DNA from 2 places in the Paradesulfitobacterium aromaticivorans genome. Region 2 is predicted to be linked to the other one. Evidence: predicted binding sites of a transcription regulator. Region 2 holds the regulator's gene; the other holds the start of a gene.
The links. The regulator CtsR, encoded in region 2, represses protease genes until heat stress. The targets are predictions, from matches to a motif close to AAGGTCAANNAAGGTCAAAT.

Region 1 (15,357 bases), 720 kb from region 2:
TTGGCCATGGGTCCGGAGATCCTTGTTTTAGATGAACCCGCTTCTGAGCTAGACCCTCAGGGGCGGGTTGACCTCTATGCTGCCCTTGATGAGCTGCGGAGAAAGCGCAACCTAACCATACTAGTAATAGAACATAACGTCGAAGAAGTGATTGAGAGAGCGGACGAGGTCGTTGTATTAAATGAAGGAGAGATTGTCTGGCGGGGGCTGCCTGCAGACCTCTTTCGCCAGGTCGAACTTCTCCGACAGCTGGGGATCAAGCCCTTGCCGGTAAGCGAGCTTGGCTGGGATTTCTATCAAAGGGGCTGGATCGAATCGGAGGAGGTTCCGCTCAATCTGTCAGCCGCCGCAAATGTTGTACGAAAGATAGTAATGGGCCGATCGGAGTCACCTGAGCCTGCAATAGTCCTGACGGTGCCGGCTGAACAAGTTCTAGCACAGGCAATCCCAGACAGGCCTGTTATAGCGCAGACGCCGGTTTTACTGACGGTGTCGGGTCTTGTCCACCGCTACCCGTCGGGCCAGACAGTCATTAAGGACCTTGATTTGTCCGTTAGAGAGGGAGAGTTTGTCGCGCTTGTCGGTCCTAACGGTGCTGGGAAGACCACGCTGGCCAAACATTTCAACGGTCTGCTTAAACCCTCTGACGGGGATGTCATCGTAGACGGCATCAACACGCGCCACATTGAGACGGCAGGTTTGGCCCAAACCGTGGGTTATGTTTTTCAAAACCCCGACCACCAAATCTTCGCCGTTTCCGTGGAAAAGGAAATTGAGTACGGTCTAAGGAATGTCGGGCTCGGACACCAGGAGATAAGGAATCGCCTGGACTGGGTTTTGGACTTAACCGGGCTTCAAGAACACCGTACAGATCACCCTTTTACCCTGGGCAAGGGGAAAAGGCAGCTGCTCGCAACAGCCTCCATCCTGGCCCTCAAGCCCAAGCTCCTGGTGATTGACGAGCCCACTACCGGCTTGGATTGGAACGGAACTCAGGCCATCATGAGTTTTATCAGAGAGTTGAACCGGCACGGAACAACGATCGTGATGATCACCCACGATATGGAAATTGTCGCTCGCCATGCCCGCAGAGTCATTGTCATGAATCAAGGGCGGATTCTCTCTGATGCCGAACCGCGTAGCCTGTTTACGAATTCGAGCGTAATGCAAGAGGCTGCACTTGTTCCCCCCCAAATCGCCCGGCTCAGCCAGGACTTAACAAATCTGGAACTGGGAAGAACCTACCTTACTGTCGAAGAATTCATAAATGCAGGGGTTTGTGGCCGTTAATCATCGGATCAAAGTTCCGGCTGCGGGAGAGGAGAAAGCGGGATGTCATTAAACAAATTAGCGCAGGAGCCCCTTCTGTACCGCCTGGATGTGCGGACGAAGCTGCTCGGTTTTATAAGCTTCACGGTGCTTGCCCTGATGTTTCAGAATCCCTTCTATAATTTGGGGTTGACCCTGTTTGTTGCAATTTTAGCCTTTTCCGCCCGCATGCCCTTGACCAAGGCTCGGGCGATGCTAATTCCTCTTCTCCCCATCTTCTTTTTCATTTTAGTAGTAACTGCCTTTAGTTATCCAGGAGACCGTTTTCGAAATGGATTCAGTCAGAATATTATTTTTTATCTCTTACCCGGACAGCGTCTGGGAGCTACCGTAGGCGGGATTCTCATGGGCTTGAATTTTTTGTTTAGGCTCTTGACGATGGTGCTTGCTTCTTCCGTGTTTAGCCTCACTACCCCGCTTGATGACCTTTTGCAATTCTTGCAGAAAGCGAAAGTCCCCCCGGAATTAGCCTTTATGATCGTAACAGCCCTGCGCTTTATCCCAGCTCTGGACAAAAAGAGAATACATATTCTTGAGGCCCAAAAGGCGCGGGGAGCCCACCTCGGAGAAAAGAGCCTGACGGGAAATATTAAAGCCTATATTCCCATTATGGTACCGCTCATCATTCATTCCATTCAAATGGCTGATGCCCTGTCCATGGCTATGCTCAACCGGGGTTATGGATACACAAGGACTTGGACCGGTGTACGTGAGCGGACTTTGCGGTTGGAGGATTATCTGGCTATATTCTTTATCCTGAGTATGACAGCTTTAGGAATTTACTTGAGGTATTTCACGCAGCGAGGGACTCTCTAACGAAAGCCTCTCAAACCAAAGCAGAAACCTTCTCCTCTCAAATATTCATGAAATATTCACATTCTCCTAAAAGATTAACCACAAAGGAGCGTTAGACTGTATCTGTAGCCGTAGGACCGAGCTGGGTTAAGCGAAGTCAAGCGAGGTCAAGCGAGGTCAAGCGAGGTCAAGCGAGGTCAAGCGAACTTAAGCGAAATTGTCCCGCTGAAAGGAAACGCTGCGGCTGCTTAGTTTTGAGAGGAGGACATTTCATGGCAGGCAAGAAAAAAATTCGACTGAGGACCTGGTTGCAACTATTCTTTTTCGGACTGATCGTGCTGATTGCAGTGAACAAAACCCTGGCAGGTTACGGCCTGGCCCTCCCATTAATTTCGGATGCGTCAACCCATGCGTTCTGTCCGTTCGGGGGGGTAGCTACTACTTATCAGTTTCTGGCCACCGGCACTTTTGTCAAAAAGATTCACGAATCCTCATTCATACTTATGATAATAATCTTTATCACAGCTTTTGCCTTTGGCCCGCTCTTTTGTGGATGGGTCTGCCCGCTTGGGAGTTTGCAGGAGTGGATTGGCAAGATAGGGAAAAAGATTTTCCGCTCGCGCTACAATAATTTAGTTCCGCGGAAAGTTGACGGCTTCTTAAGATATCTTAGGTATATAATGCTGGCGTGGGTCGTATACATGGTCGCTGTGACCGGGCAAATAACAGTATTTGAAAATATTGATCCGTATTACGCCTTGTTTAACTTCTGGACCAGTGAAATAGCCGTGGGCGGCATTATCTCGCTAGTTATAGTTATGCTTGCATCTCTCCTGGTGGAGAGGCCGTGGTGCAAATATGCTTGTCCTTACGGAGCAGTGTTAGGCCTCACAAATCTCTTTAGTATTTTCAGGGTACGGCGCAATGCCAACAGCTGCATATCCTGCAAGGCCTGTGACAAAGCCTGTCCCATGAACATTGAGTTGTCTAAGGGAGAAGTGGTACGCAACCACCAATGCATCTCCTGCCTTAAGTGCACGTCTGAGGAAGCTTGTCCGGTCGGCAATACCAGCTATCTGGGGACAAAGCTTCTACAGCACGGGATGAATAAGGAACAATCAGTTTGAGGTTAGCGCTGTAGAGGGAGGATGAAAGCATGAAGATAAATTCTAAAATTGCGGCGATATTTATGCTTGTAATTTTGTTTAGCGGCATAGGAATAAGCAAAGGGCTGGGGGTCTGGCACACGGAATCCACTAAGGTTCCGGCTAAATATACCTCAGGTGAATTTGCCGGACAGTATAATCCGGCGGATATTCGCGGTTCGTATTCTTTCGGGGATGTAAGCAGCGCTTTTGGGGTCGCTCCGGAAGAATTAGCTAAAGCGTTTGCGGTTACTGTCAAAGATCCGGCTGAGTTTTTAGTCAAAGATCTGGGGACTTTATATGCTGACGCTGAGGCTGAAGGAAAAGCGGTTGAAACAGATTCTCTCAGATATTTTGTTGCCCTTTATACAAGACTTCCATATGAAACGAGTGAGGAATCTTACTTGCCTGCACCGGCGGTAGCAATCCTTAAAGCCCAGGCTAAGCTCACACCCGAACAAATCAGCTACTTCGAAAGCCATACAGTGAAACCGGCTGCTACTGCTACTGCTTCTGCTGGTGCTGCTGTAGCCACAGCTTCCGGCGAAGCTGAGGGGGATGCGGTCAAAGGAAAAACTACCTTCAAAGAGATTTTAGATTGGGGTGTACCGCAGGATAAGATCGAAGAAATTATCAAAGGAAAGATACCTGCCGCCGGTATGGCTGTCCGGGACTATTGTTCACAGAACGGAATTGAGTTTTCCTCTATTAAAACTGCTCTCCAGGAAGAAATCGATAAGAATATGTAATACTAACTTAAAATAAAAGCAATAAGGATAAGCGCGAAAAACATTTGACCTTTATTGACCTTTGTACTAAAATAGTGCTAACGGGTAAAGATATACTGGAAAGGATTTACCAGAGAAATAAGGAGGAATGTGTGAATATGGGTTATCTTGTGCCAATGGTTGTAGAACAGACTAACCGCGGGGAGCGCTCTTACGACATATACTCTCGGCTCCTAAAGGATAGGATTATCTTCTTGGGCGGGGGCATCGATGATGATGTAGCCAACTTGGTAGTGGCCCAGATGCTCTTTTTAGAGGCGGAGGATCCGGAAAAAGATATTTTCCTCTACATTAACAGCCCTGGAGGATCGATTACTGCGGGCATGGCGATCTATGACACGATGCAGTACATCCGGGCCGATGTCCACACCATCTGTGTCGGGCTGGCAGCAAGCATGGGGGCGTTCCTTTTAGCCGCAGGCGCTAAAGGCAAACGTACCGCTCTGACTAATGCTGAAGTTCTCATTCATCAGCCTTTGATCGGAGGACATGGTCTGTCCGGGCAGGCAACCGAGATCGAAATTCATGCTAAGCACTTGATCCGTACTCGAGAAAAAATGAACCGTATCCTGGCCGAGAGGACAGGGCAGCCGATTGAAAAGATCGAGGCTGACACCGACCGCGATTATTATATGAGCGCGGACGAAGCGAAAGAGTATGGAATCGTTGATGACGTGCTCGCCAAAGCCGAGCCCAAAAAGTAAGGCAGTTAGCACCAAAAACGAAGCTGTTATCATGTAGAGCGGACAATGCTCAAATGGGGCTGTTCCAAGCATGAAGTGTTTGGGATAGCCCCATTCTCGATTCCCATTTCCAACATAAAAACAACTTTTTTTCAACAAAGGAAATGTTGCACAAGATGTAGAAATATATTTAGATTAAAGATAAATGCAAAAGGGTCTAGCGAAGGAGTGAGGGGTAAATGAAGCTTGAACGCTGGAGTATGGGTTTTCAAGTTGTGGCTCTGATGGTCTTTATTGCCTCAGCAACCGCAGTTGTGGGCGGGATCGGAATTTACGGCATGAACAAACTACATACGAATTCCATGACTGTGTACGAGCAGGATGTTGTGCCAATGAATCTTCTATCTGAAATACGCTACCATTCCCAGGCTTATCGCTCGGCTGTGTTGATGGTGGTCCATGCGCGCAATCCGGAGGAGCGGCAAAAATATCTGGATAAACTAAACCAGCAAAAAGAGGCTATTACCAAGAATATAGTGACCTATGATTCTTATACCAAAGGTACGGACGAGACCGCGCAGTGGATTAAGTTTAAAGAAGCCTGGACTGGGTATCTAAGCTCGGCGCAGACGGCCATGGAAGCTGCTCAGGAGAACCGGGGACAGGAAGCGGAAGATTTTATATTCAGCAACACCGGAACCCGCGACCAGGCTGCCAATGACATCCTGCAACAAATGGTTGACGCCAAGCTGCAAATGGTAGATCAGCACAGCACGACCGATGCCAAGAACATCTTTGCGCAGGCCTCCAGGATCTCCGCTGTGGTGGCAATCCTTGATTTTCTGGTCAGCATTTTGATCGGGATTTTCCTCAGCCGCGCTTTAACAAAAATGATGAAAAACCTTGTCCAAAATGCCAACGAGGTAGCTTCAGGCCAGATTGAGCGCAAGAAAAAATCCCCCTGGAAGGCTTGGAACCGCGAGGGGTTACAACTTCAGGAAGCTTTCCGTGAAATGACGGATTCTTTGCGCAAGATCATTAAAAATGTCGTCGAGATGGCTAATCAGGTAGCACGCACTTCCCAGGAAATGAGGGTCGGCTCGGAACAGTCGGCTAAGGCGGCAGAGCAGGTAGCCCTGTCTGCGTCTGAAATAGCCAGGGAGGCAGAAATGCAGGTCCAGGAAATGACGGACAATCAGGAGCGCATGGCCAGGGTAATCGATGAGATGAATAATGTTGAAAAGCAGGCGGAAAAAGTTAACGACGCCTCCCAGCACTCGGCCGACCTGGCCCGTCAAGGCAGTAAAGCCTTGCAGCAGGTTGTGCAGCAAATGGGCGAGATCGAACAGCAGGTGCATCGTTTAAGTGATGTTATAGGAAACGTGGATGAGAAATCAGGGGATATCGCCAAAACTGTCCAGATCATCGACAGCATTGCCCAGCAGACTAACCTCTTAGCCTTAAATGCTGCCATTGAAGCGGCAAGGGCAGGGGAAAACGGGCGCGGTTTTGCCGTAGTGGCGGAAGAAGTGCGCAAGTTGGCCGAGCAAGTGCAGCTAAGCCTCGTGGATATTTCCCAACGGGTGCAGGAAATGCAGCGGGCTTCCCAAAGCGCGCGCCAGGGAATGGTGGCCAGTGTGAACAGTGTCAACCAAGGAGATACTTACCTTAAAGAAATATCCACTCAGTTCGGCACGATCTTGCACTCTGTTGAACAAAGCGCCGAACTGGCCAAGGAAATTGAAACTTCTGTCGGCCAGGTTCAGCAGGACGGTTCGCGTATGCTTTCTGGCATGGGAATTGTAGTTAAACAGGCGGACTCTACCTCTGCTATTACTCAGGCTACCGCAGCCGCTGCCGAGGAACAAAATGCCTCGGTTGAGGAATTGTTTGCTTCCGCAGAGACTCTTGACCAGCTGGCACGCGACCTTAAAGAGTTGATGGGGCATTTCAGGGTGTGACCGGGATAACAAATGGTTCGATTGGTAATGTTAGTGTAGGCAATGTTAGATATTGTGCCGGTCGAGGAAGGTGTGGATACGCTCGAAGATTAATCCGGCTCCAAACCATTCCGGAGCCATGCGCAAAGTGATGAGGCCGTCGATATTTAAAGGATCTGTGTAAGTCCAGGGGCAAGTTCCGATAAACAGACGCAGGAGCATGCCGCTTAGGTACTCGATCACCCAAATTAAAATAAGGTAAGTAAATCCTCTTACCCACCAGGGAAGGTCCCTTAGGCGTGTATGCAGGGGTTCGAGGAAAACGGCCAGCCCGTAAATCGGAAACATCACGACAAAGCTGAACCCATGCATGCTTAAATCCCCTGCCAAGAAGGAAGCAAGCCCGGTATAAATAACTTCTATAGCTAGGCCAATGAGCCCGTAGATAGCGAACCGCCTTAATTGATATAAGGCGGTACTTGTTTCTGTGTGCAAACCGACCGCCTCCCGGGCGTATTTACAGTAGTTAAGGCATAAGACTTTTTTCAGATGGAATTAATATTGACGCAAGATCCGTTTATGATGCGCCCGCCTAGCAGGGATGTTCTAGCTCTAATTACATTATTTTACATGCGACCACCCTGCGGTAAGGATCTCGATATCAGCTTTCCAAATATGGTATAATTAACTTGTATAGCGGTATGTTCTTTGGGAACAGTGAATAATCTAAAAGGGCAAAACGCATAGGAGGGGATGATAAAATGCGCGAAATTCGCAAGGCCATAATTCCTGCGGCCGGCCTTGGTACCCGCTTCTTACCGGCTACCAAAGCTCAGCCCAAGGAAATGCTGCCTATTGTCGATAAGCCAACCATTCAATACATCGTAGAAGAAGCGGTTGAGTCCGGAATTGAGGACATTATCATCGTAACGGGCCGCAACAAAAGGGCGATCGAAGATCATTTTGACCGCTCGGTTGAACTGGAGATGTTTTTGCAAAAAGGGGAAAAAGAAGAACTGTTGGACATGGTACAGGACATCGCCCGTCTAGTTGACATTTATTATGTCCGCCAGAAAGAGGCTCTGGGCCTCGGGCATGCTATTCACAGCGCGCGCAAGTTCATCGGCAATGAACCTTTTGCGGTGCTTTTAGGGGATGATGTGATCCATGCCGAAGTTCCTTGCCTGCGCCAGATGATCAAGATTTATGAACGTCACGGTGCCAGCATCGTGGGAGTGCAGCAGGTACCCTTGGAAGACACATCGAAATACGGCATTGTGGACGGGGAGAACTTCGGGGAGCGGGTGTACCGGGCCTTGGACCTGGTGGAGAAGCCAAGTCCGGAAGATGCTCCTCCGGCCCGACTGGCTATCATGGGTCGGTATATTCTTAATCCGGAGATCTTTGATATTCTGGAAATGCTGCCACCGGGCAAGGGTGGAGAAATACAGCTCACAGATGGGATCAGGGAACTGAGCAAGTTCCAGGAAGTCCTGGCTTATGAATTTGAAGGACGGCGTTACGATGTCGGAGATAAACTCGGATTCTTGCAGGCCACAATCGAATTTGCCCTGCGCCGGGACGACCTGGCCCCCGAACTCATGGCTTACTTGGAGACATTGGTAAGGGAGAACGTAAGGTGGAGCGAGCGATAAGGAATAAGTGCGGTTGAAACTTTTGTAAAATAATGGTGGTTTTTCGCGACTATCACACAGAGAATAGAGTAAAGTAGGATATCTGACCTAGGGAAGTCGGAAAATGACCCTGGCATTCAGGAAAAGCGACACACTTTTCACCCTGGTACTTGGTAAAATATAGAAGAAAATCCAAGGACAGGAGGGAAGGGTATGCGTTTTGGGGGATTTGATCAAAGGCGAATCCTCACCCTGGTGGGTACCGTGGCTTTGGCCGGAGTCGTGGTTGCCGCTGGGGTCTATGGTCCGAGTGCCTGGAAAGTCTTACGCAACCAAGATCAGTCTGATCAAGTAGTCATTCAGTCGCCCGCCGTTGATAGCGGGGGCCAGAATACGGGTGCATCAAGCATCACTAATGCTGCTCCCAATTCTGGTACTACCGCAAGTGCCCCGGCAGCTGTGGCCGGTCCGAACTTAAATGTAGCGCCACAGGGGGACACGTCCGGTCCCAAGAAGTACAAAGAACCTGATAGCAAATTATTGAACATGGCCCCGTCCATTGCTGGGTTCTTTGCAGAAGGCAGTTTAAGCGAATCTGCGCAAATAGTAGCCTATGGATCTGCCTGGAATATCCACCAGTATGTCGACGGGTATCTATTCGGGCCTAATGCCGGGCCGCAGATGAATGAACAGGATATTAAGAAGTACATTGTCTTCCATAAATCATCTTGGGACGGCCAGATTAAGAAGGAAGTCGGGGCAGCTAACGCCAAAGCTTTGAGCGATTATCTGGATGTAATGTTTAACAGGGGTATCGATGCCTTTGACGCTAAGGACAAAGCGCGCATCGAACAGTTTCATCAGGAGATTCACGACCTGGACACTCATTTGTTCCGCAATGATAGCAGTTCCAAGATTTACGGAGCCACACCTTTTGCCACTAAGCGCTAGGGGACAAGCCGGGCTCCAGGCACTTGGCCTCCCATAAACAGCCCATTTCATTAGGGCGCGGCAGCTGAAGAAAAGAGCTGGTGTTTATGATTTAAGGAAAACGCCGGTTTTGGCTTCGGAACCAAGTCGGCGTAACTGAGAAAACGGCGTAAACTAAGAAAACCTTGTAGAGGTAAAAACTAAATTAAATAAACTAAGGGGGACGTGCCCGCAGGGCAGGTCCCCCTTAGTTTTGAAATGTCTAAAATCTCTTATGCCTGGTCAAGATATTAATAAAATACTGGCAAAGGGGATTTTGGACTTATGCGTAAAATAAACTGGCTCATTATTTCGGTAGCTTTGGGACTGGGCATGGTAATTGGAATTTTTGGCTTGGTGATGGTTTCCAACACGAATGCTTCTACCCCTGAGTTTATTAAGTTCTTAAAGGGAGAAAATTCCCAAACTTTGCTGGGGTCGAGTACCCCTGGGGCGGCTGCCGCTGAGCCTGGCAGCACACAAGGAACAGCTGACGCGAATACTTCGGCGGGCACGGATACTTCTGCAGGTGTTGGCAAGGAGGGTGTCCCCTTCAGTCCGGCACTCGGCGGCGACTACAGTATAGAACCCGAAGGGGAATTGGGACTTGACTCTGAAACAAATCAAATTATTTCCGATTATAAACAGGATTTAGGGGTTTTTTTTGACTCCTGGAAATCAGCGGACATCACCGCTTTCCGCACCAAACTCGCCAAAGCTTATACCGGAGATCTGTTTGAAAAGCATGCCCTGAGAGCGGAGAAGTTTTTGAATCAGGGAATTGGCTTGGATGTCTTGGCAATCAACTTTGACCGGGTCACAGTTGAGAAGGAAGATCTTAACACAGCTACTGTGCGTGCCGACTACCGTTATACATCCAGGGATTACAGCCTGACTAATTCCGCCCCCGTTGGCGAGGCCCGCGAACAAACCGTCCACGCCCGGGTGAATCTCATTAAAGTAAACTCCCGCTGGCTGATCGCCGGGGAGACCGTGGTGCAGTAAGGGCTATATTAGAAAGGGTTATATGGATTTAAGAAGGAGCTATTAAGTGGCTCCTTTTTCTTTAAAGAACTGAATCGATAGTTGCTCGAAAAAGCAGGAAATAGGGGGTTAGCTGTGGAAATATATTGTGTTATTGGATCTCTGCCGGCGAATTTTCGGGTGAAGCGATAGAGTATTTGGGAAGAACTATGGATTTGGCGGGAGGATGGCTGATGGGGAAACGAGGAAGATTCAGAGCGGTATTCACGCTTGTCCTCATTTTATTCATGAGTACGATCCGTCCCTTTGTGATTCCGGCATCAGGAGCAGAAACATCCCAGCCCTCAGCTAACCAAAATCCCCCGCTGGAAGTCATCAATCAAAAGCTGGAAGAAATCGCCCGACAAAAAAATATCCCGAGTGTAATTCTTAAAGCAATTGCCTTCCAAGAAAGCACCTGGAAACAGTGGACCAGCGAAGGCAAGGTAGTCTTAGGAGGCTCAGACCCGCATCCGGCAATCGGAATCATGCAGGTTGCGACTTATAATGATGCAGACACCTTAACCATCCAACGCTTAAAGGATGACCTTGATTTCAACATTACCAAAGGCGCGGATCTCCTCAACGAGAAATGGAACAGGGTGCCCAAGATAGGGGACGGGGAACGCAATAAGCTGGAAAATTGGTATTTCGCGGTGTGGGCGTATAACAGCTGGTCGGAGAAGAACAACCCGCGAGCCTTAGCCGCTTCTACTGCTGCATCAGGATCCGGCCTGCCGACAGGAAGCGGTACGCTACCGGGATCTAATCTGCCGTCCGCACCCGGTTCTTCAGCGGTTCCTCGAGCATACCAGGATAAGGTCTGGGATTTAGCTGCCCAGCCCCCGGATTTTTTGTCGAGATTCATTAAGGCGTCTGAGATCACGAAGATTGACTCTGCGTTGCTGCCTGCACAAGGGGTTCCTTCTGCTTCAGTAAGCTGGGAAACGCCGCAGCCCGTGCACTTGGGAGATCTCGCCCAGGCTGCTCAGGCTGTTCAGGTTAAGCGTTTTGCAGGCAGTGACCGCATTGACACTGCTGTCAGTCAGGCTTTAACAGGTTGGCCCCAGGGGGCAAGTTCTGTTGTCCTGGCGCGGGCGGATGATTTCCCGGATGCGCTGGCCGGGGTGCCGCTGGCAGCCGAACTTGATGCTCCGGTGCTCTTGACTTCACCCGGTATTTTAGATAAGCGTGTTAAAAATGCCTTGCAGACCCTCAGTCCGCAAAAAGTGTACCTGCTGGGAGGAGAAGGGGCTTTATCTTCCGAAATAAGTTTACAACTGCAGACGATGGGTTGGGGTCAAGACCGGCAAGTACGCCTGACAGGAACGGACCGTTACGGGACGGCTGCCGCCATAAGCAAGGCGCTGAAGCTTCCTGCAAGCTCAGTCGTTTTAACGACCGGGGAAAACTTCCCCGACGCCCTGAGCATTGCTGCCATAGCCGGCAGGGAAAAAATGCCGGTGCTTCTCGTCGGCAAATCTGAATTGCCCCAAGCCACGCTCGAGGCTTTGCAGAAGCTTAACCCTGCGACGATTTATCTAATTGGCGGGGAGAGCGTGGTTTCGGAAAAAGTATACACCCAGGCCCAAGAGTCCCTGAGGCTGCCTGCTGGCTCGATGATCCGGCTGGGGGGCGCTGACCGCTATGAAACCATGGCCAAAGTAGCTGAGTTTTTCAAAGTTGAAACCAAGAAGCTAACCTTCGCCACCGGGGAGGATTACCCTGATGCGCTCTCAGGAGCAGCTTTCTCAGTACATCAAAATTCATCTTTAATCCTGATTCCCCGCACATCCCTAACGCAGTATCCCAGTCTGAGCTCGCTGTTGTCTCAAAAACTGCAGGGAGCAAATTCAGCGTATATCTTTGGCGGGGAAGGTGCAATCTCCACAGACCGCGCACAGGAACTTTCTTCTTTAGGGAATAGAGCATGGGAGCCCCAGAGTTAGCACCTTAGGCAATGCGGGCACTGCATGTGCAGGCAAAGCGTGTAAGGCAATGCAATGTATATGTAATGTATGTATAGTTGTAAAACTGCAAAAACTGTAGTAAACTGATGAACGGTAACGAAACCTGAGGAAAAGCGAGGAAGGGACTTTGCCCAATGCTATTACGTAAACGCACGCTCTTGCTCATGCTAGTTGATGCCTTGCTTGTCAACTTGGCGGCATTTGGCAGCTTTTACATTCGTTTTGAAGGAAACATATCGTCACAGGACTTTTTGATTTATTATCATACAGCATGGGCCGCCACTCTCTTGTACCTGGCGGTTTTCTATGTTTTTGGTCTCTATAACCGGCTGTGGCAGTATGCCAGTACCGGGGAATTAATGTCTATCATTTTTGCTGTTACCGTGGGCACCGGCGGGACTGTAACTTTAGTTTATTTTTTTGCCCCTCTCCGCATCCCGCACTCAGTGGCGGCCTTGCTCTGGTTTACTACGGTCTTCCTGATCGGGGGCTCGCGTTTTATATGGCGCATCCTGCAGGAAAACGTATTTACTCCTCATGTGCCAGGGTCGCAGAAGCAGGTTATCATTGTCGGCGCGGGCGATGCCGGAGTCATGGCGGCGCGCGAATTGAAAAACCGCAATTTCCGGGAAGGACGCCCGGTTGGTTTTATCGATGACGCGGCCAAGAAGCAGAGGCTGCAGTTAATGGGCATCCCGGTCTTAGGCACGCGCAAAGACATCCCGCGCATTGTCAAAGGACATAATATTGATGAAGTCATTATTGCCATGCCCTCCGCGTCCGGAGAGGCAGTGCGCGAGATTGTGCAGATCTGTGAGAAAACGGGTGTGGACCTGAGAATCATGCCCGGGGTTATTAACGTGCTCAGTGGGCAGGTGGATGCCCACCCGATCCGCGAAATTCAGGTTGAGGATTTGCTGGGCCGGGAACCGGTAGAGTTGGATCTTGACCAGGTTGCCGACTATTTAACCGGGGAAACAATCCTGGTGACCGGTGGCGGGGGCTCCATCGGCTCGGAAATCTGCCGCCAGGTTACGAAGTTTAACCCCAGCAAGCTCATTGTGGTCGGCCATGGAGAAAATAGCGTCTTTGATATCGAGCAGGAACTGCACACTGATTACCCGGGGCTTGAAGTCATCACGGAAATTCTGGATATTAAAGACAGGGACAAAGTCCAGCTTGTATTTCAAAAGCACAGGCCGGGAGTGGTTTTCCATGCCGCTGCGCACAAGCATGTACCGCTGATGGAGCGCAATCCCGAAGAAGCCCTTAAAAATAATATTGTGGGCAGCAAGAATTTGGCTGAAGCAGCAGATGCCGTGAAAGTGAAGACGTTCGTCTTAATTTCCACGGATAAAGCGGTCAACCCCACCAGTGTCATGGGTACTACCAAACGGGTCGCAGAGATGATTATCCAGAGCATGGACAAGCATTCGGCCACCCGCTATGTGGCTGTGCGCTTTGGCAATGTCCTGGGAAGCCGCGGCAGCGTAATCCCCACGTTTAAGAGGCAGATTGCCAAAGGCGGCCCGGTCACTGTGACGCACCCGGAGATGGTGAGGTACTTTATGACCATACCGGAAGCATCTCAGTTGGTTATCCAGGCCGGGGCCATGGCTGAAGGCGGAGAGATTTTTATTTTGGATATGGGCAAACCTGTAAAGATTGTTGACCTAGCGCGTGATTTGATTCGGCTTTCCGGGTTTGAACCTGAGGTGGATATTCAGATCAAGTTTACCGGGATCAGGCCGGGTGAAAAGCTGTATGAGGAACTTCTCACGTCTGAGGAGGGAACAACTGCCACTAAGCATAAGCGCATTTTTGTCGCCAAACCCAATTCAATTAATGAAGAGAAGATTGAAGAATTGATTTATACCATACGCCAGCGTGGTTCTTACTTGAGCCGTGAAGACGTAGTCAAGCTTTTGCAGGGAGTTGTGCCGACCTTTCGCAAGCAGGCTCCAAAAGCCGTTGCCAATCAATAACAGGAGACAGAAGACAGGAGACAGAATGAGAGAACTACTTCCGTAGTATTCTGACTACTGACTCCTGAATACCTAAATATAGGGGGAAATTACAGATGCTGACAGTCAAACAAGTCATTACAGATCAAGATGCACAGGCTAAGGCTCTCAAACATAAGATTGAAAGCCATCAAGCACAGGTGGGAGTTATCGGGTTAGGTTATGTCGGACTGCCTTTAGCCGTTGAAAAAGGAAAAGTAGGGTTTCAGGTGCTTGGGTTTGACCTCAATTCCAAGCGCGTAGACCAAGTGAATAATGGACAGAACTACATCGGCGATGTTAAGGATATAGAACTGCAGGAACTGGTGCAGAAAGGTCTCCTTGCCGCTACGACGGATTTTCCCCGTTTGGCGGAGTGCGATGTTATTATTATCTGCGTCCCGACGCCATTAACGATCACTCGTGATCCTGATGTTTCCTACATGAAAAATTCGGCTGAGGAAATAGCCAAATACTTGCGGCCCGGCCAGCTTATCACCTTGGAAAGCACTACGTATCCAGGGACCACCGAAGAAGTGATTCTGCCTATTCTGGAAGAGACCGGACTTAAAGTGGGACAGGACTTTTTCCTTGCTTTCTCTCCGGAAAGGGTCGACCCTGGCAACAAGCGCTTCTCCACTAAGAACACATCGAAAGTGGTAGGAGGCATGACTCCTCTCTGCCTGGAGATTGCCTATACCTTATACACCCAGACCATTGTCAATGTTGTGCCTGTCTCCTCTCCGGCGGCGGCGGAAATGACCAAAGTGTTTGAGAACACTTATCGCGCCATTAATATTGCCATGGTTAATGAGCTCATGCTGCTGTGCGACCGCATGGGCCTGGATATTTGGGAGATTGTCGAAGCTGCAGGCACCAAGCCTTTCGGGATTCAGACCTTCTGGCCCGGGCCGGGGGTTGGCGGGCACTGCATCCCCATCGATCCCTTCTATTTAACCTGGAAAGCCCGCGAGTATGATTTCCATACCCGTTTTATTGAGCTGGCCGGGGAAATCAATGTCGAAGTTTCCTACTATGTAATCAACCGGGTCATTCGGGCCTTAAACGATGAGAACAA
Region 2 (15,357 bases):
CATTAATGCTTTAATCAGGATCTGCGATGTCCACACAATACCTGTCGCTACGAATATAGGGACAGCTAAGCTGGCGCTAAAAGCCTTGGAGGATAATAACCTTAGTCCTGATCCTCTTAATCTTTAGTCTTTATAGGTAGTCTCGCCGTCCCTGCCATAATCCGTACGGCCGTCTTTATCGGGCACATGCTCGCCCGGCTGGCTTTCGCGATGCGGGAACGGTTTCTTTTTAGATTCGTTGGCCATGATAAATCCCTCCTTGTGCTTTTAAAATGCCCTGTCTGGTAAAAATCTTGCATGTGATAAAAGTAAAAAAGTGATTCTGAATGATACACAATATCAATGAATTGCCGCTGGTTGGTGAGATGAAGGAAGGAGTTGTTTGTGTGCTCGAGGTTAATATTCCCGGCAGAGAGTCTTTAAGCATCAAAGCGCTTGTATTAGACTATAACGGGACGCTGGCCGTGGACGGAGTTTTGTTAGACGGGGTAAGAGAGCAGATTGTTCGTTTGGCTGAGATGTTAGAGATATATGTGTTAACCTCAGATACCTATGGCAGTGTAACTGCACAATGCCGCAGCCTGCCTGTGCGCGTGCACGTATTGGAGAGCGCAGAACATACACAGGAAAAAGCAGATTTTATCGCACAGTTGGGACAAGATGAGGTGGCAGCAGTGGGTAATGGGGCTAATGATCGCCTGATGTTGGAGCGGGCAGCTTTAGGGATAGCAGTAATAGGTTCTGAAGGAGCAGCCACGGCGGCTCTCATGAGTTCTGATATTGCAGTTAAGGATATCCGGAATGCCTTAGGTCTACTCCTCAACTCCCGCAGGTTAGTGGCTACGTTAAGAAGGTAAAGTGAAATCCCTTGAAGTTGAAAGAGGACACCGTTATGCCTTAGTGTATCGAGTTTAACTGTTTGCATAACTTTAACAGATTAGGGTGGGAAGATTATAGTGAACCAACTCGTGATCGGCACGGAAGTGATTCCTTACGAGGAAAGGAAAAGCGTGCGAGCCAAACGCATCATCATCACGGTATTTGTGGACAAAGTGCGCGTGTCTGTGCCCCGAGGGGCAACGAGCAAAAAAGTACAAGAATTTGTAAACGCCAATAAGCAGCGGATTTTAGAGCATTGGTTAAACCTCCAAGAGAAACAAGAAGCCAGGACAGTACATTCAGAGATGCCCTCAGTCCCTATGCAAGGGACGATTCCTTATCTTGAAGGCACTGTCTCTTATCAGACCTATATACAAAAACAAACCCATATTGGGCTTGAGTTTAGTGAGCATTCTTTAGATATTTACTTGCCGGAAAGTTCCAGCTCGGAGAAGCGCTCTCACCTGATCAGGGAGGTTCTGATTTATTGGTACAAAAATGAGGCCAGAAAGGTGTTCCAGGCTAAATTAGCGCATTATGCTGCTGCAATGGGAGTAAGGTACGGGCAAGTGCGCATTAAAGAACAAAAGACGAAGTGGGGGAGCTGTTCGGGTAAGGGGAATATCAACCTTAACTGGCAAATCATCAGGGCTCCGGAAAAAGTGACGGATTATGTAATCATTCATGAATTGGCTCACTTGAAGCATATGAATCATTCTCCTGATTTTTGGAAAGTAGTGGCTCAAGAAATGCCCGAGTATAAGGTCTGGAAAAAGTGGCTTCGGGAGCATGGAAAGGAACTCGTATTTTAGCCAATGATTTCTTTACGGCTAAGGCATTCAGAATTCAGTATTCAGTATTCAGAATGCTTCCCAGGAATATGAAAGCCGATAAACCGCAAGCACGAACACATGCGCCTTCTGCCATACCAATAAGTCTTCAAATGCTTTCGTCGATTCTCTCATTCTGCTCCGTTCGGCCATAAGCATTCGTTAACGGCTTGGCCTCACGGCGTTAGTCATCCTCAGGCGGCAGGCTTTCTTTGAAGATTCGCCTTCGGCAAGAATCTCCACCGGAGATTCTTGTCACTGGAGACTAACGTTTCTGACTCCTGACTCCTGACTTCTGACTCCTGAGTACCTACTTAACAGAATAGAGGGTCGCGAGTTCCCCGATAAGCTGCACGCCTGTCTTGAGCGAAAGCCCTTGGTTAACAGAGTCAGACGCTTCGATAACACTGAGGCTGAGAGCGGCAATCTTAAGCTGGCGGTACTCTTCCAGCGTGAAGAAACCGATGTCGCTTACTTCTGCAGGCTCTGCCTGTAAGGTTCCGCCTAAATCCCGCATCAGAAAAACTATATAGGCGTCGTGCTTATCTCCGGGGCGATCCCTGAGCGCTATAATCGATACAGGTTCAGCAAGAATTCCAGTCTCCTCCTGGATTTCACGGGCGATAGCATCCTCGATGCGCTCGTTTTGGTCGACATACCCTCCGGGGATTGTCCACACCCCTTTTCCGGGGTTGTAAGCGCGCTGAACGAGCAGAACCTTATCCCCTCTCCACACTACTCCTCCTACTCCCAAGGAGAACTCTCCCCAATGCACAAATGAGCAGCTCGGGCAATTTTCCCGCACCCGGCCCGCGACTTCAGTGTTCTGTAAGGAATGCCCGCACTGGGGGCAATACTTATATTCAGTAGCAAACATAGACATCTCTTCATCAAGTCCTTTCGAGTTTGTATTTTTACGTTTGTGAAGGTAGGATAGGTTTCTTCACTAGCCGGTGATAAAGCGCGAAAGCAGTAAAGCTTAAAGCCATAAATACAAGCGCCAGGAACCAGGCGACTGAGCCCCCGCCTTGGTCAAAGGCGAGTCCGCCTAGCAGAGGCCCGAGCATTCTCCCTCCGGAGCCTGCTCCACCTACTATTCCCTGGTAAACCCCATCTCTTCCTAGCGGAGCAAGGTGGGCAGCGGCGGCCGGAACAGCGGGCAAGATCAACATTTCCCCGATGGTTAAAATAAGCATGGCCAAGATGTAAGAGAAATAGGGAAGACGCCCTAATAAAATGATAAAAGAAAGACTGATAAGCAGACAGGCGAGGTAAAACTGCCTGACAAAGCCAGAGGCCCAAACCTTAATGATCCAGCCCGTTAAGGGTTGGAGCGTGACGATGAACACTCCGTTAAGGGTCCAGAGAATACTATAAGCAGGCAAAGGGAAGCCGAGGTTGCCCATTACAACCGGCAGCACGGTTGTCCACTGAATATAAGCGCTCCAGACCAGGAAGATACCGGCGCTCAAGGCCAGCACCACGGAAAAAGAGGGCTCTTTATTCAATTTCGCGGAATGCCGCTGATCAGGGAGCACGTTAATCCTAGGATGGTACTCGGAAATTCCCCATAATACCAGGAAAAAATAAACTACAAATGAAAAGGCGTTAATCATAAAAGTGAAGCGGAAAGAAACCGTGGCGACCAGGCCCCCGATCGCAGTTCCAATGGCCACCCCTGCATTGTTAAAAACGTAAAGGAGGTTATATCCACGCCGCCCTCCTTCCGGCCAGGCGGCATGAATCAAAGCATTGAGCGGAACGAAAATAAAAGCTTGAGCCAATCCGAAAAGAATAAACGCAGGCGCATACACCGACCACACCGGAAAAAGGGCTATCACCGCCAAAAGCAGGATAGCAGCAGCAATCCCTCCCTGCATAATCCTTTTAGGCAGGAAGCGGTCAGTCAAAACTCCGCTCCAAAACTGGCCCAAGAGCGAGACTCCTGATTGGAGGGCGAGAATCAATCCGGCTTCAGTCAAGCTTCTCCCCAAGACATTGTGCATAAAAAGGCTGTTCAAGGGCCACATCAGGGAGTTACCGAGAGACTGAATAAATCCGCCTGCGACTAGAATCAGAATAGGCTTTGGAATTTCCCCGGACTTAAGTGCCTGAATATTCAACAGTCTTTACCACCTTCTACGCTCAGCCGCATGCTCAAGGATGCACGCTGTAAAAAAAGGCTGCACACACAGCATACGCCAATTGCGGGAAAAGTAGTAGCGATAGACCAAAAAAATTCCTATGAGCAACCCACAATCAGTAAGGGCTCTAAGGAAGTTTTACAGCCGGGGATGGTCGTAGCGATCGAACCGAAACTTGTGTTTCCGGGTCTGGGCGCAGTGGGCGTGGAAGATACCGTCGTCGTGGAAGGACAGGAAGGAGCGCGGTATTTGTGTCCAGTGCCGCGTGAAATAGTGATTATCTAGGCAGAAAATAATTATAACTTTGCAGCACAATTCACAATAGTTATAGACAAATAAGCATTTGCGGTATATCCTGATAATAGGGAAAAAAATACGAAGGGGGCGGTGGAATATGTTTAAGAAGATTCTTGTTCCTACCGATGCATCCGAGTATTCGCGGCGGGCATTTGCCACTGCGTTGGAAATGGCGCGCACATTTGATGCGGAAGTTATTCTGCTTCATGTCAGTTATACGCCGCAGGCCTATTGGGGTTATACGATATCCTATGGTTTGACTATTTCCCAGGAAGATTTGTACAAAAACGGAGAAGCAGCTTTGGAGGCCACGGTGACTGGTTTTGATCTCAGCGGCCTCAAAGTGAGTCAGAAGCTGGAAGCCGGGCACCCGGCCACAGTCACCATCGATCAGATTGAGCAAGAGCAAGTTGATCTAGTGGTGATGGGCAGCCATGGCTATGGGCCTATCGTAGGCTCTGTCCTGGGCAGTGTGAGCCAAAGGGTGCTGCAAAGGGCTGATATCCCGGTAATGATCGTCAAATAATCCTTAAATAAGATTAGTCCCTGCTGCGGCAGGGACTTTTACGTAAGAGCACGGAAAGGATGGAAGCATGAACACAAGCGAGCTGTGGCTGACGCAGGAAGAAATCCGCTTAATGCTTGACGGCAGACTTACATGGGACGAAACAGCCTGTATTGCTCATGAACGCGGGCTTGAGAATAAGCGTGACAGGACGCAATCAGCGGAAGGCGGTACTCCGTTGGAGAATCCGGGGATAGAAGATCGTGAGGAAATAGCTGTCCCGGATCATAGGGAGGAGAGAGCCGGAGGCTTTCGCCTTGCAGGTACTCCTGTAATCGCCCTGGTCAGTGGGACAGGCTTGCTCACATTTTCCCTGTGGTTTTACTTATTATTACGCTAACGTAAATAAATAGTATTTTAGTGGCACTAACTAATGATTAACATTAAGGCTTATTAAACAGAGGTATGGCCAGGCTGAACATGACAAGGCCGAAGCCTGTAATGGCTGCCAAGTCTGTGTAGATCGAAAAATGATAAATATTAATAATTTGCCCGCGCATGGCATCAACCCCGTAAGAAAGAGGATTTATGGCGGTGAGTAGTTTAAGCCAGAGCGGCAGGTTCGTAAGCGGGTAGATTGACCCGCTTAAAAAATACATAGGCATAACCACAAAGTTGGAGATCGCGCCAAAACCTTCGAAGCTGGACATGCGGCTAGCTATCAGAATTCCAAGCGACGTGAGGGAAAAAGAAATCAGGATCATCAGCAGAAAAATACGTACGATCTGCTCAGGAGTAGGCCAAATCCCGACGAAAGGCGCAAAGAGGAGAGTAATCGTTCCCTGTACCGTAGCCTGCGAGCTGCCCCCCAAAGCTTTGCCCAGAACGATGTCCGCTTTGGACATGGGTGCTACCATCACCTCGCGCAGAAAGCCGAACTCACGGTCCCAAATGATTGAGGTGGCAGACTGAATCGAGGAAAAGATCAAAGTCATACCCACGACTCCTGGGAAAATAAAGGTCGTATATTCCACGCCCACGCCCTGCATCGCTGGACGTAATCCGTTGCCCATGATAAAGAGCCAGAGGATTGGGCGCATGATAGCGCCATAAATGCGGGAGCGTTCGCGGAACATGGCTTTAAGATCCCGCAGCCAAATAGCGTAAATTCCTTCCCAGTGCACCTAGAGTCTCCCCTTTCGTTGCGCTGAGAAGCGCAGGCGGTCGATGAGACCGGATTCGCTGTCCCGCATTTGGCGGCCGGTCAACTTAATAAAGACGTCTTCCAAGGTCGGCTGCTGTACGGTCAAGCGGTGCACCTCCGTAGGCAGTTCAGTTAAGAGACGGGCGAGTTGCGTGTCACCGTGAGGGAGTACGAATTCGATCCCGTCTTGTTTGACTGTAACTTTTAAGCTGCGGTTCTGCTCAAGCCAGGATGCAGCCAAACTGTTGTCAGCTGTTGCCAGCTGAATCCGGTCCCCTTCCATCATGGACTTCAAATGTTCCGGAGAGCCTTCAGCAATCAGGCGGCCGTGATCCATAATGGCGATGTAACGGCAGTTTTCCGCTTCTTCCATGTAATGGGTCGTCATCAGCACCCCCATGCCATATTCCTTAACTAAACGCCGCACATACTCCCAGATAGTGGCTCTTGTCTGGGGATCAAGTCCCACTGTGGGTTCATCCAAGAAAAGTATCGCGGGCCGGTGCAGCAAGCCGCGGGCGATCTCAAGCCGCCGCTTCATGCCGCCGGAATAGGTCTTGACATAACGGTTGGCTGCCTCGGTTAAATCTACCATCTCAAGCATTTGTTGGATCCTGGCGGGGCGTTCCTGTTTCGGGACTTTATAAATCATGCAGTGAAACTCTAAATTCTCCCTGCCGGTAAGCCTATTATCCAGGGTGGAGTCTTGAAAAATAATCCCAATATGCTGCCTGATCTTAAAGGGATCTTTTATTAGATCATACCCTACCAGAACTGCACTGCCGGCAGACGGCCGCAGAAGGGTTGACAGCATTTTGATGGTAGTGGATTTTCCAGCCCCGTTGGGGCCTAGGAGTCCTACGATTTCTCCCGGGCTTAGGCGCAAGTTTACATTTTGCACAGCTTCCAGCTCCCCAAAGCGCTTTGAGAGCTGGAACGTTTGTAGTACAGGCTGGGTATTACTCATGGGGGGATATCTCCTAACTTTTATTATAAGATTCTAGCACACGGCGAGACGTAAAAAAACAGGATTAGAAAGGTTGGAAGGCTTCACAAGCTAAGCGAACCGTCCGAGCAAAGGAGCGTCGTGAGCGCAGCCGCTGAAGCGTTAAGCCGCGTCAGTGGTTAACTTCAGGTATTACCCTAAGGTTGGGCGCGGTAGGTGAAGCGGCAAGTAAACAGTTCCGGCGCGTGGTGCGAAACAGTAGGTGAACTGTTTCGGCTGTGCAGCCGACAACCTCTGTAAGCCCTTAAATGTTAGACGCTAGACATTTAGTATATTCTGCAGCTCGGACTTTTTTTCCTTTACACAAAAATAATGTTTGCAAAACTCCGTAAAATGGATATGATAAAGATAGAAGGTCAAAGAAGGTCATAAAGTCAATGAACATCAGGGAGTGCGTGCCATGGGTAATCTTGCTGACCGGATCGAAGAATATCTCAAACGGATTTTGGAGCAGACAGATGAAGGGTATATCATACTCCAGCGCTCTGTACTGGCGGATGTTTTTTCCTGCGCTCCGTCTCAGATTAACTATGTCCTCGACACGCGCTTTACGGTGGAGCGAGGTTATCTGGTAGAAAGCCGCCGCGGCGGCGGGGGGCATCTTCGGATTGTGCGCTTGGTTCTGAGTACCGATGGCCAGTTCGAGCAGGTAATGCGCCAACTCGTGGGTGATCAGCTTACACCGGAGCGTGCTTTTGGTTTAATTGAAAGACTGCAGGAAGAAGGACTGCTTAGCGGGCGGGAAGCAGCAGTTCTGAAAACCGTTTTCTCTCGGGAAAGCTTAGACAAAGAAGTTGCCAATCCGGATGTAATTAGAGCACGTCTTATGAAACGCATTCTCACTACACTGGCACGCGAAGATCTGGAATAAGGAGGGATGGAGCTATGCTATGTGAGAATTGCAAGCAGCGGGAAGCGAATGTGCATCTGTCCAAAACTGTTAACGGGCAGACACATGAGCTCCACCTATGCGAGCAGTGTGCCAAGAAAACTCAGGAAGTGAACTTTGTCTTTCATTCGGGGGTAAGCGTCCCGGATTTTCTCCAGGCCCTTTTTGGGTTCAGCACGGCTTCGGCTGCCCCTGGAATCCAGCAGGAAGAGGCCTGCCCCCGCTGTGGGATGACTTTTTCGCAAATCACCCGGGCGGGCAAACTTGGGTGTAACACCTGCTATGAAAAATTCGGCACTGAGCTTCAGCCTCTGTTGCGCAAGGTTCACGGGGGAGGCCAGCATGTCGGCAAAGTGCCAAAGCGTCGGGGTTCGACCGTACGGGAAAAGCTAGAACTTCAGAAATTAAAAGATAAGCTCCAGACTCTTATTCAACAGGAAAGATTTGAAGAAGCAGTGGAAGTGCGGGACCGCATCCGTGAGCTGGAACAGAAAACAGGGGGGTGAGCATTAATGCAGCGCAAGGATATTTTACTTAGGCATGGGGCCTGGATGCGGGAGAGCGGGGACTCGGAAGTCGTACTATCCAGCCGCATCAGGTTCGCACGTAATTTGGAAAACTTCCCTTTCCCCCATGCCCTGTCCATGGAAGACGCTAAAGAAGCCGAAGAGTTAATGGGCAAGGCTTTGACCAGCTTTGAAGTGGAAGGGGAAAAACTGAATTACTTGTCCTTAAGCGACCTGACAACGGTGGAGCAGCAAGTATTGATTGAAAAACATCTGGCGAGCCCGGCCTTAGTTAATATGCGCGGCGCGCGGGGCTTGGCCCTTGCCGGCGACCACCGTCTGGCGGTGATGGTTAATGAGGAAGACCATTTGCGCTTGCAAGTGTTAATGCCGGGCCTTCAACTCACGGAAACTTATCGCTTGGCCGATGCCCTTGATGATGCCCTTGAGGATAGCCTGGATTTCGCGTACCGGGAAGCGGAAGGGTACCTTACCGCTTGCCCTACCAATGTGGGTACGGGCTTAAGGGCTTCAGTCATGGTGCATTTGCCGGCCTTAGCGATGACAAACCAAGTGCAGCCGGTCCTGGGAGCTTTGGCTCATCTTGGGTTGGCTGTACGAGGGCTGTATGGCGAGGGATCTCAGGCTTATGGGCACATCTTCCAGATATCAAACCAAATAACTTTAGGTAAGAGTGAAGAAGATATAGTGACCCACCTGGAAGCAGTTACAGGGCAAATAGTGGAACATGAGCTGCAGGCGCGGGAAAACTTGCGCCAGCAGGTGCGTCTGTTTTTAGAAGATAAAGTGTGGCGGGCCCGCGGCACTTTGCAGAACGCCCGCTTGCTGACATCGGAAGATGTCATTAACTTATTGTCTTTAGACCGCCTAGGTACGGACATGGGTATTTTGCCCAAAGGGAAGGAAACTTTTACAACCCTCTTGGTGGACACCCACCCGGGGTGCTTGCAATATATTCTTAACCACGAACTGGATGCGGGTCAGCGAGATGAGCAGCGCGCCCGTCTCATCCGTCAAGCTTACAATTGAGGAAAGGGTGATATAGATGAACCGCCGGTTTACGGAAAAAGCTCAGAAAGTTTTAGTGTTAGCCCAGGATGAAGCTAAGAAAATGGGGCACCAGGTAGTAGGCACTGAACACCTCCTGCTCGGTTTAATCCAGGAAGGGGAAGGAGTCGCGGCCAAAGCCTTAATTGCTATTGGCCTTGATCTTGAGAAAATCAAGGCGCAAGTTGAGCAGATCGTAGGTGTAGGTAAGCCATTCAGCGGAGAGATTGGATTTACCCCGCGCGTAAAAAAAGTCCTGGAACTTGCCAATGAAGAAGCGACCAGGCACGGGGTCAATTATATCGGCACGGAGCATTTGCTGCTCGGACTTATTATGGAAGGGGAAGGAATTGCAGGACGAGTCTTGGCTAATCTAGGGGTTAGCCCGGAAAAGGTTTGGAAGCAGGTTGTACGCCTTTTAGGCGGAGAGCCTGAAGAAACCAATATGCCCTCCGTAAGCCAGCAAAGCGCAGCTTCTACTACCAAAAATGCACTGCCCGGAAACACTCCTGCTCTTAATGAGTTTGGACGCGACCTCACCGTGCAAGCCAAAGAGGGGCGGCTTGACCCAGTAGTCGGCAGGGAGAACGAGATTGAGCGCGTGATCCAGGTACTCAGCCGGCGTACCAAGAATAACCCGGTATTGATCGGGGAGCCTGGAGTCGGTAAAACTGCCATAGCCGAAGGGCTGGCCCAGCGCATTGTTAATAACAAAGTGCCGGAGATCCTGACCAACAAAAGGGTGGTCACACTTGATCTCTCGGCGATGGTGGCAGGAAGCAAATACCGTGGGGAGTTCGAAGAAAGGCTCAAGAAAGTATTGGAGGAGATCCGTACAGCGGGGAATGTTATCGTGTTCATTGACGAGCTTCACACGCTCATCGGCGCAGGTGCGGCGGAAGGTGCGATTGACGCAGCTAATATCTTAAAGCCCGCTCTGGCGCGGGGAGAAATGCAGTGCATCGGGGCCACTACCCTTGATGAATACCGCAAATATATTGAAAAGGACCCGGCGTTGGAGCGTCGCTTCCAGCCAATTCAGGTGGGGGAGCCGACTGTCGAGGAAGCAATCAACATTTTGCAGGGGTTAAGGGATCGCTATGAAGCTCACCACCGCACCAAGATCACAGACGAAGCGCTTGAAGCTGCTGTGCGTCTCTCCGACCGCTACATTTCGGACCGCTTTTTGCCGGACAAAGCGATTGATCTTGTCGATGAAGCGGCATCCCGAGTGCACATCGTGAGTTATACCGCACCACCGGATTTGAAGTCACTAGAAGAAGAAATCGAGCGGCTTAAGAAAGAAAAAGAAGCTGCCGTCTCCGGTCAGGAGTTCGAAAAAGCGGCCCAGATCCGCGACCAAGAGCACAAGCTGCGCCAGGAATTGCAGGAGCAGCGGGAAGCCTGGCAAAATAAACGCGACAAAGAGAGTTCTGTAGTCACTCCGGATGACATCGCCCAGATCGTGGCCAGCTGGACCGGAATTCCGGTGAAGAAACTGGCCCAGGAAGAGAGTGAACGGCTCCTGCACCTGGAAGATATCCTGCATGAGCGCGTGGTCGGGCAGGAAGACGCTGTGAAGGCGGTTGCCAGGGCAGTGCGCCGGGCCAGGGCTGGGCTTAAGGATCCAAAACGACCGGTAGGCTCCTTCATTTTCTTAGGCCCGACCGGAGTCGGGAAAACTGAGTTGGCGCGAGCGTTGGCTGAGGCACTCTTTGGGGATGAAGATGCCCTCATCAGAATCGATATGTCCGAATATATGGAGAAGCATGCGGTCTCCCGCCTTGTAGGAGCGCCTCCCGGTTATATCGGGCATGATGAAGGCGGACAGATTACTGAAGCGATTAGACGCAAGCCCTACAGTGTAATCCTGCTTGATGAGATCGAAAAAGCGCATCCGGAAGTATTCAATATTCTGCTCCAAGTGCTTGAAGACGGGCGCTTGACTGATACGAAAGGGCGGACCGTTGATTTTCGCAATGCCGTGATTATCATGACTTCAAACGTGGGGGCTTCTTTTCTTAGGAAGGAAGCGCTCGGGTTTGCGTCTAAACGTGATGAAGACGCGGAATATAAGAAGATGCGTTCCAACATTATGGATGAACTCAAACGCACTTTCCGGCCTGAGTTTCTCAACCGAGTGGATGAACTGGTTGTGTTCCATTCCCTGGAGACAGAAGCTCTGCTCACAGTGAGCGAAATTTTAATGAAAGATGTTAATAAACGCCTCAAAGAACAGGGGTTTGAACTTGAAGTCGCAAAGAGTGCGTTGGAATTAATTGCCAAAGAAGGGAATGACCCGACCTTCGGCGCACGCCCGCTGCGCCGGGCCATTCAGCGTCTGATCGAAGATGAACTCTCTGAGAAAATCCTCGAAGGTAAATTCAAGGTTGGGGACAAAATTCAGGTTGTAGCTGTCGAGGATAAGATGGAGTTTAGTAAGCTAAGCTAGGGATAAAGTGTTTGCGGCATCAGGTACTTTCGGTGTGAGCGTTGCCGAAACACTAGGGAGAGAGGTATATATCTTGGCGAAGGCTAAAGTGAAGTTTTTCTGCCAGGAGTGCGGGCACGAGAGCGCCAGTTGGTTTGGGCGCTGCCCAGGCTGTGGCAGTTGGAACAGTATGGTCGAAGAAGTGGTGGAGCGTGCTTTTACGCACCAAAGCAAAGGGGTTGCGGTCAAGGCAACCCCTTTGCCTGATATTCGCGTGAGCGAAGAGGAAAGGATTGACAGCGGCAGCGGTGAGCTTAACCGGGTACTGGGCGGGGGAGTTGTGAGCGGGTCTTTTGTCTTGCTCGGGGGGGAACCCGGAATCGGCAAGTCCACATTGCTCCTGCAGATGGCGGGAGCAATGGCAGCGGGAATGGATGTGCTTTATGTCTCGGGAGAAGAATCGGCCAAACAAATCAAACTGCGCTCTGAACGTCTCGGAATCAGAAGCGCCCGTTTGCACGTGCTGGCGGAAACCCGTCTGGAAGCAGTGCGGCAGGCCATAATGGACAACCCGCCGGGCATAGTGATAGTAGACTCTATTCAGACGATGGTTCTGGAGGAGATTCCGGCTGCTGCAGGCAGCGTGAGCCAGGTCAGGGAAGGGGCTGCCTATTTAATGCGGCTGGCTAAAGAAGAAGACATCCCAATTTTCCTGGTCGGACATGTCACGAAGGAAGGAACGATTGCCGGGCCGCGGGTACTTGAACATATTGTGGATACAGTGCTCTATTTCGAAGGGGACAGACACCACGTTTTTCGCTTGCTCAGGGCAGTCAAGAACCGCTTCGGTTCCACAAATGAAATCGGAGTATTTGAAATGCGCGGCAGCGGACTTGTTGAAGTACCCAATCCTTCGCAGGTGTTCATGGGAGAAAGCTCGCTCGGCTCCCCGGGCTCGGCAGCAGCGGTAGTAGTGGAAGGAAGCAGGCCGCTCTTGCTGGAGATCCAAGCTTTAGTGGCACCTACAGGGTACGGTATGCCCCGGCGCACTGCTACCGGCATAGATTACAACAGGCTTTTAATGTTGCTGGCTGTCCTGGACAAAAAGATTGGCCTCAACTTGGGCACTCAGGATGTTTATGTTAATATTGCCGGAGGGATAAGGGTAGAGGAACCGGCAGCTGACCTTGCTTTAATTGCGGCGGTTACCTCGAGCTTAAAGGAGATCCCTCTGAGGCCATTGGCTTTTATCGGAGAAGTTGGCCTTACCGGTGAGGTGCGGGGAGTATCCCAGCCGGAAGTGAGGGTACGCGAGGCCTTAAAATTTGGCTTTGAGGGCTGTATCATTCCTAAGGCCAATATTGCTCAAATCCAGGGTGCCGAAAATATGATTTATGCGGTGCAGAGTGTTGAGGAAGCCATTGAGTTAGGGCTAGTTGGAACTAAAAAAGCTCCTTAATTAAGGAGCTTTCAAATCCGCTTATTCGATCTTTTGATTATAGTTTTTAAGTCATGTTGAAGATGGTTAAGGTTGAGAGCTTTTTCTGTTCTTTCACGATGACCTCGCTCAGAGAGATGTCCAAGGTGTTGGCCAGAGCAGCGATATAGAAAAGCTGTTTGCCTATTTCTGCTTCAATAATATCATGGCAGCTGTCGCACAGTTTACCCTTGAGGTTGCTGTTCAAAAGCTGCTTCAGATCAAGCAAAGTCGCATCTTCCGGAATGGGCTGTCTTTGAGCTTCAATTGCTAAACAGCCACAGTTGGTGACTGATTTGACAACGGCGCGGTTGACGCGTGCTGAAGCCTCTTGTCCTTTAGTCAAAATATCTAAAATGCTTTGGTGACGGATAAGCAATTCTTTGACTGTACTTTGAAATTGGTTAGTGAGTTGTTCCATAATGCGGTATCCTCACTCCTTTCTGCCTGCTATTATTATAGCGGGCATTGAACGTAGTTGTCAATTTTCAACAGAACTGAAAAGGAAAAGGAGCCAAAATTACGAAGAGAAAAAAAGGAAATTCACACATTGACAGGCCTTATTTTAATATGATATAATTTACAAATTTTTGACCGCTTCCCGAATCCCTGTTATAATAAGGGAAAGGGGGTGGGCTCAGTGTTTAGTGTCGGGGACAAGGTTGTTTATCCCATGCATGGGGCTGGAGTAATTGAAGCCATTGAGGAAAGAGAAGTTCTGGGAGAGACGAGGAAGTATTATGTCATGCGCTTGCCCGTAGGCAATATGAAAGTGTTTGTACCTCTTGGCAGTGTAGGTAATTTGGGTCTAAGAGAAGTTATCTCCCGGTCCGAGGTTCAGCAGGTTCTTTCCGTCTTGAGTACTAAGCCGACTGCGCCGCCTCTCGCTTGGAATCGACGTTATCGCGCCAATTTGGAAAAAATTAAAAGCGGGAACATTTTAGAAGTGGCAGAGGTTGTCCGGAGTTTGGCTCTGCGCGATAAAGAAAAGGGGCTCTCCACCGGGGAAAAGAAGATGTATGAAAACGCCTGCCAAATCTTAATCAGCGAACTGGTTTTAGCCCAGGAGAGTGAGGAAGAACAGGTTCGGACATGGCTTAACAAAATACTGGCCTAAATTGGCTTGCTTCGAGCACGCCTATTAAGGATACTTGCTTGAGTGCACCGGCGCAGCACGCCTGCCTTGAAAATTATTGGTAATTCACGGTATAATAGGAGAGGCTTTTTGCCAAACTAAGGTAAGGAGGTGAAACGATGATTCGCAATTTAATCCGCGCTATCATCACCCTGTTATTGGGGGGGCTTGGTTTTTATTTAGACTATGTGTTGCTCAGGCTCAATCTGCTACAGTCCTTAGGCTGGGGCTTTAATCCTGCCTGGACTTATGTCGCTATGGTCGTGCTCTTTGCTGTTATCGGTTTTCTCATCGCTCCGGCCAGCATTCGGGGCTTTTTAGTGCTGATCAGTTGGGTTGACAGCAGGATGCAGAGAATACCAACGCACGAGCTTATGGGCGGGGCCGTGGGGGCCATTATCGGACTTATTATAGCTAGTTTGTTTAGCAGTTCTTTCATCAGCATTCCTTTTCTGGGGCCACTTTTGTCTATACTCTTAAGCTTATTCTTAGGATACCTGGGACTGAGTCTCGGTGCCAAACGCAAAGAAGAGGTTTTAAGCTTTTTTAATGTTTTCCCTAAATTCCGGGACAGGGGTGACAAAGGAGAAAAAGGGGAAAAGAACAAAGAAGCCAGAACAGCCAAGGTGCCTGAGAGTTCTCCCAATTATAAAATCCTCGACACCAGTGTCATTATTGATGGGCGTATAGCAGATATTGTGCAGACCGGTTTTGTGGAAGGAACTCTGCTTATCCCCGGTTTTGTGCTGGAAGAACTGCGCCACATTGCCGATTCCTCTGATTTACTCAAACGCAACCGCGGGCGACGCGGTCTGGATATCTTGAATCAAATCTCCAAGGAAACGGCGGTCAAAGTCCATATTCATGAACAGGATTTTGATGACATTATGGAAGTTGACAGTAAATTGGTTCGGTTGGGGCAAGTTCTGGGATCCCCGGTTCTCACCAATGATTATAACCTTAACAAAGTGGCTGAACTGCAGGGA

Region 1: the regulator CtsR is predicted to act here: its motif matches at 4,061-4,080, upstream of clpP (ATP-dependent Clp endopeptidase proteolytic subunit ClpP).

What each region holds. Positions count from the first base shown of each region.
Region 1 is NZ_BAAHYT010000010.1:1,436,395-1,451,751, forward strand. It holds gene ACYQ2N_RS12710 (ABC transporter ATP-binding protein) at 1-1,290, shown strand, start outside; gene ACYQ2N_RS12715 (energy-coupling factor transporter transmembrane component T family protein) at 1,333-2,145, shown strand; gene ACYQ2N_RS12720 (4Fe-4S binding protein) at 2,397-3,251, shown strand; gene ACYQ2N_RS12725 (hypothetical protein) at 3,281-4,018, shown strand; gene clpP (ATP-dependent Clp endopeptidase proteolytic subunit ClpP) at 4,156-4,761, shown strand; gene ACYQ2N_RS12735 (methyl-accepting chemotaxis protein) at 4,980-6,701, shown strand; gene ACYQ2N_RS12740 (putative ABC transporter permease) at 6,747-7,175, opposite strand; gene galU (UTP--glucose-1-phosphate uridylyltransferase GalU) at 7,442-8,335, shown strand; gene ACYQ2N_RS12750 (hypothetical protein) at 8,528-9,265, shown strand; gene ACYQ2N_RS12755 (hypothetical protein) at 9,569-10,288, shown strand; gene ACYQ2N_RS12760 (cell wall-binding repeat-containing protein) at 10,501-12,255, shown strand; gene ACYQ2N_RS12765 (polysaccharide biosynthesis protein) at 12,411-14,261, shown strand; gene ACYQ2N_RS12770 (nucleotide sugar dehydrogenase) at 14,357-15,357, shown strand, end outside.
Region 2 is NZ_BAAHYT010000010.1:713,239-728,595, reverse strand. It holds gene ACYQ2N_RS09130 (methylglyoxal synthase) at 1-127, shown strand, start outside; gene ACYQ2N_RS09125 (hypothetical protein) at 124-246, opposite strand; gene ACYQ2N_RS09120 (HAD family hydrolase) at 387-857, shown strand; gene ACYQ2N_RS09115 (M48 family metallopeptidase) at 957-1,691, shown strand; gene ACYQ2N_RS09110 (NUDIX hydrolase) at 2,020-2,592, opposite strand; gene ACYQ2N_RS09105 (MFS transporter) at 2,624-3,832, opposite strand; gene ACYQ2N_RS09100 (M24 family metallopeptidase) at 3,863-4,138, shown strand; gene ACYQ2N_RS09095 (universal stress protein) at 4,248-4,676, shown strand; gene ACYQ2N_RS09090 (hypothetical protein) at 4,744-5,055, shown strand; gene ACYQ2N_RS09085 (ABC transporter permease) at 5,099-5,839, opposite strand; gene ACYQ2N_RS09080 (ATP-binding cassette domain-containing protein) at 5,840-6,826, opposite strand; gene ACYQ2N_RS09075 (CtsR family transcriptional regulator) at 7,266-7,736, shown strand; gene ACYQ2N_RS09070 (UvrB/UvrC motif-containing protein) at 7,751-8,260, shown strand; gene ACYQ2N_RS09065 (protein arginine kinase) at 8,267-9,310, shown strand; gene ACYQ2N_RS09060 (ATP-dependent Clp protease ATP-binding subunit) at 9,327-11,780, shown strand; gene radA (DNA repair protein RadA) at 11,854-13,218, shown strand; gene ACYQ2N_RS09050 (nucleoside triphosphate pyrophosphohydrolase family protein) at 13,265-13,657, opposite strand; gene ACYQ2N_RS09045 (CarD family transcriptional regulator) at 13,877-14,353, shown strand; gene ACYQ2N_RS09040 (PIN/TRAM domain-containing protein) at 14,491-15,357, shown strand, end outside.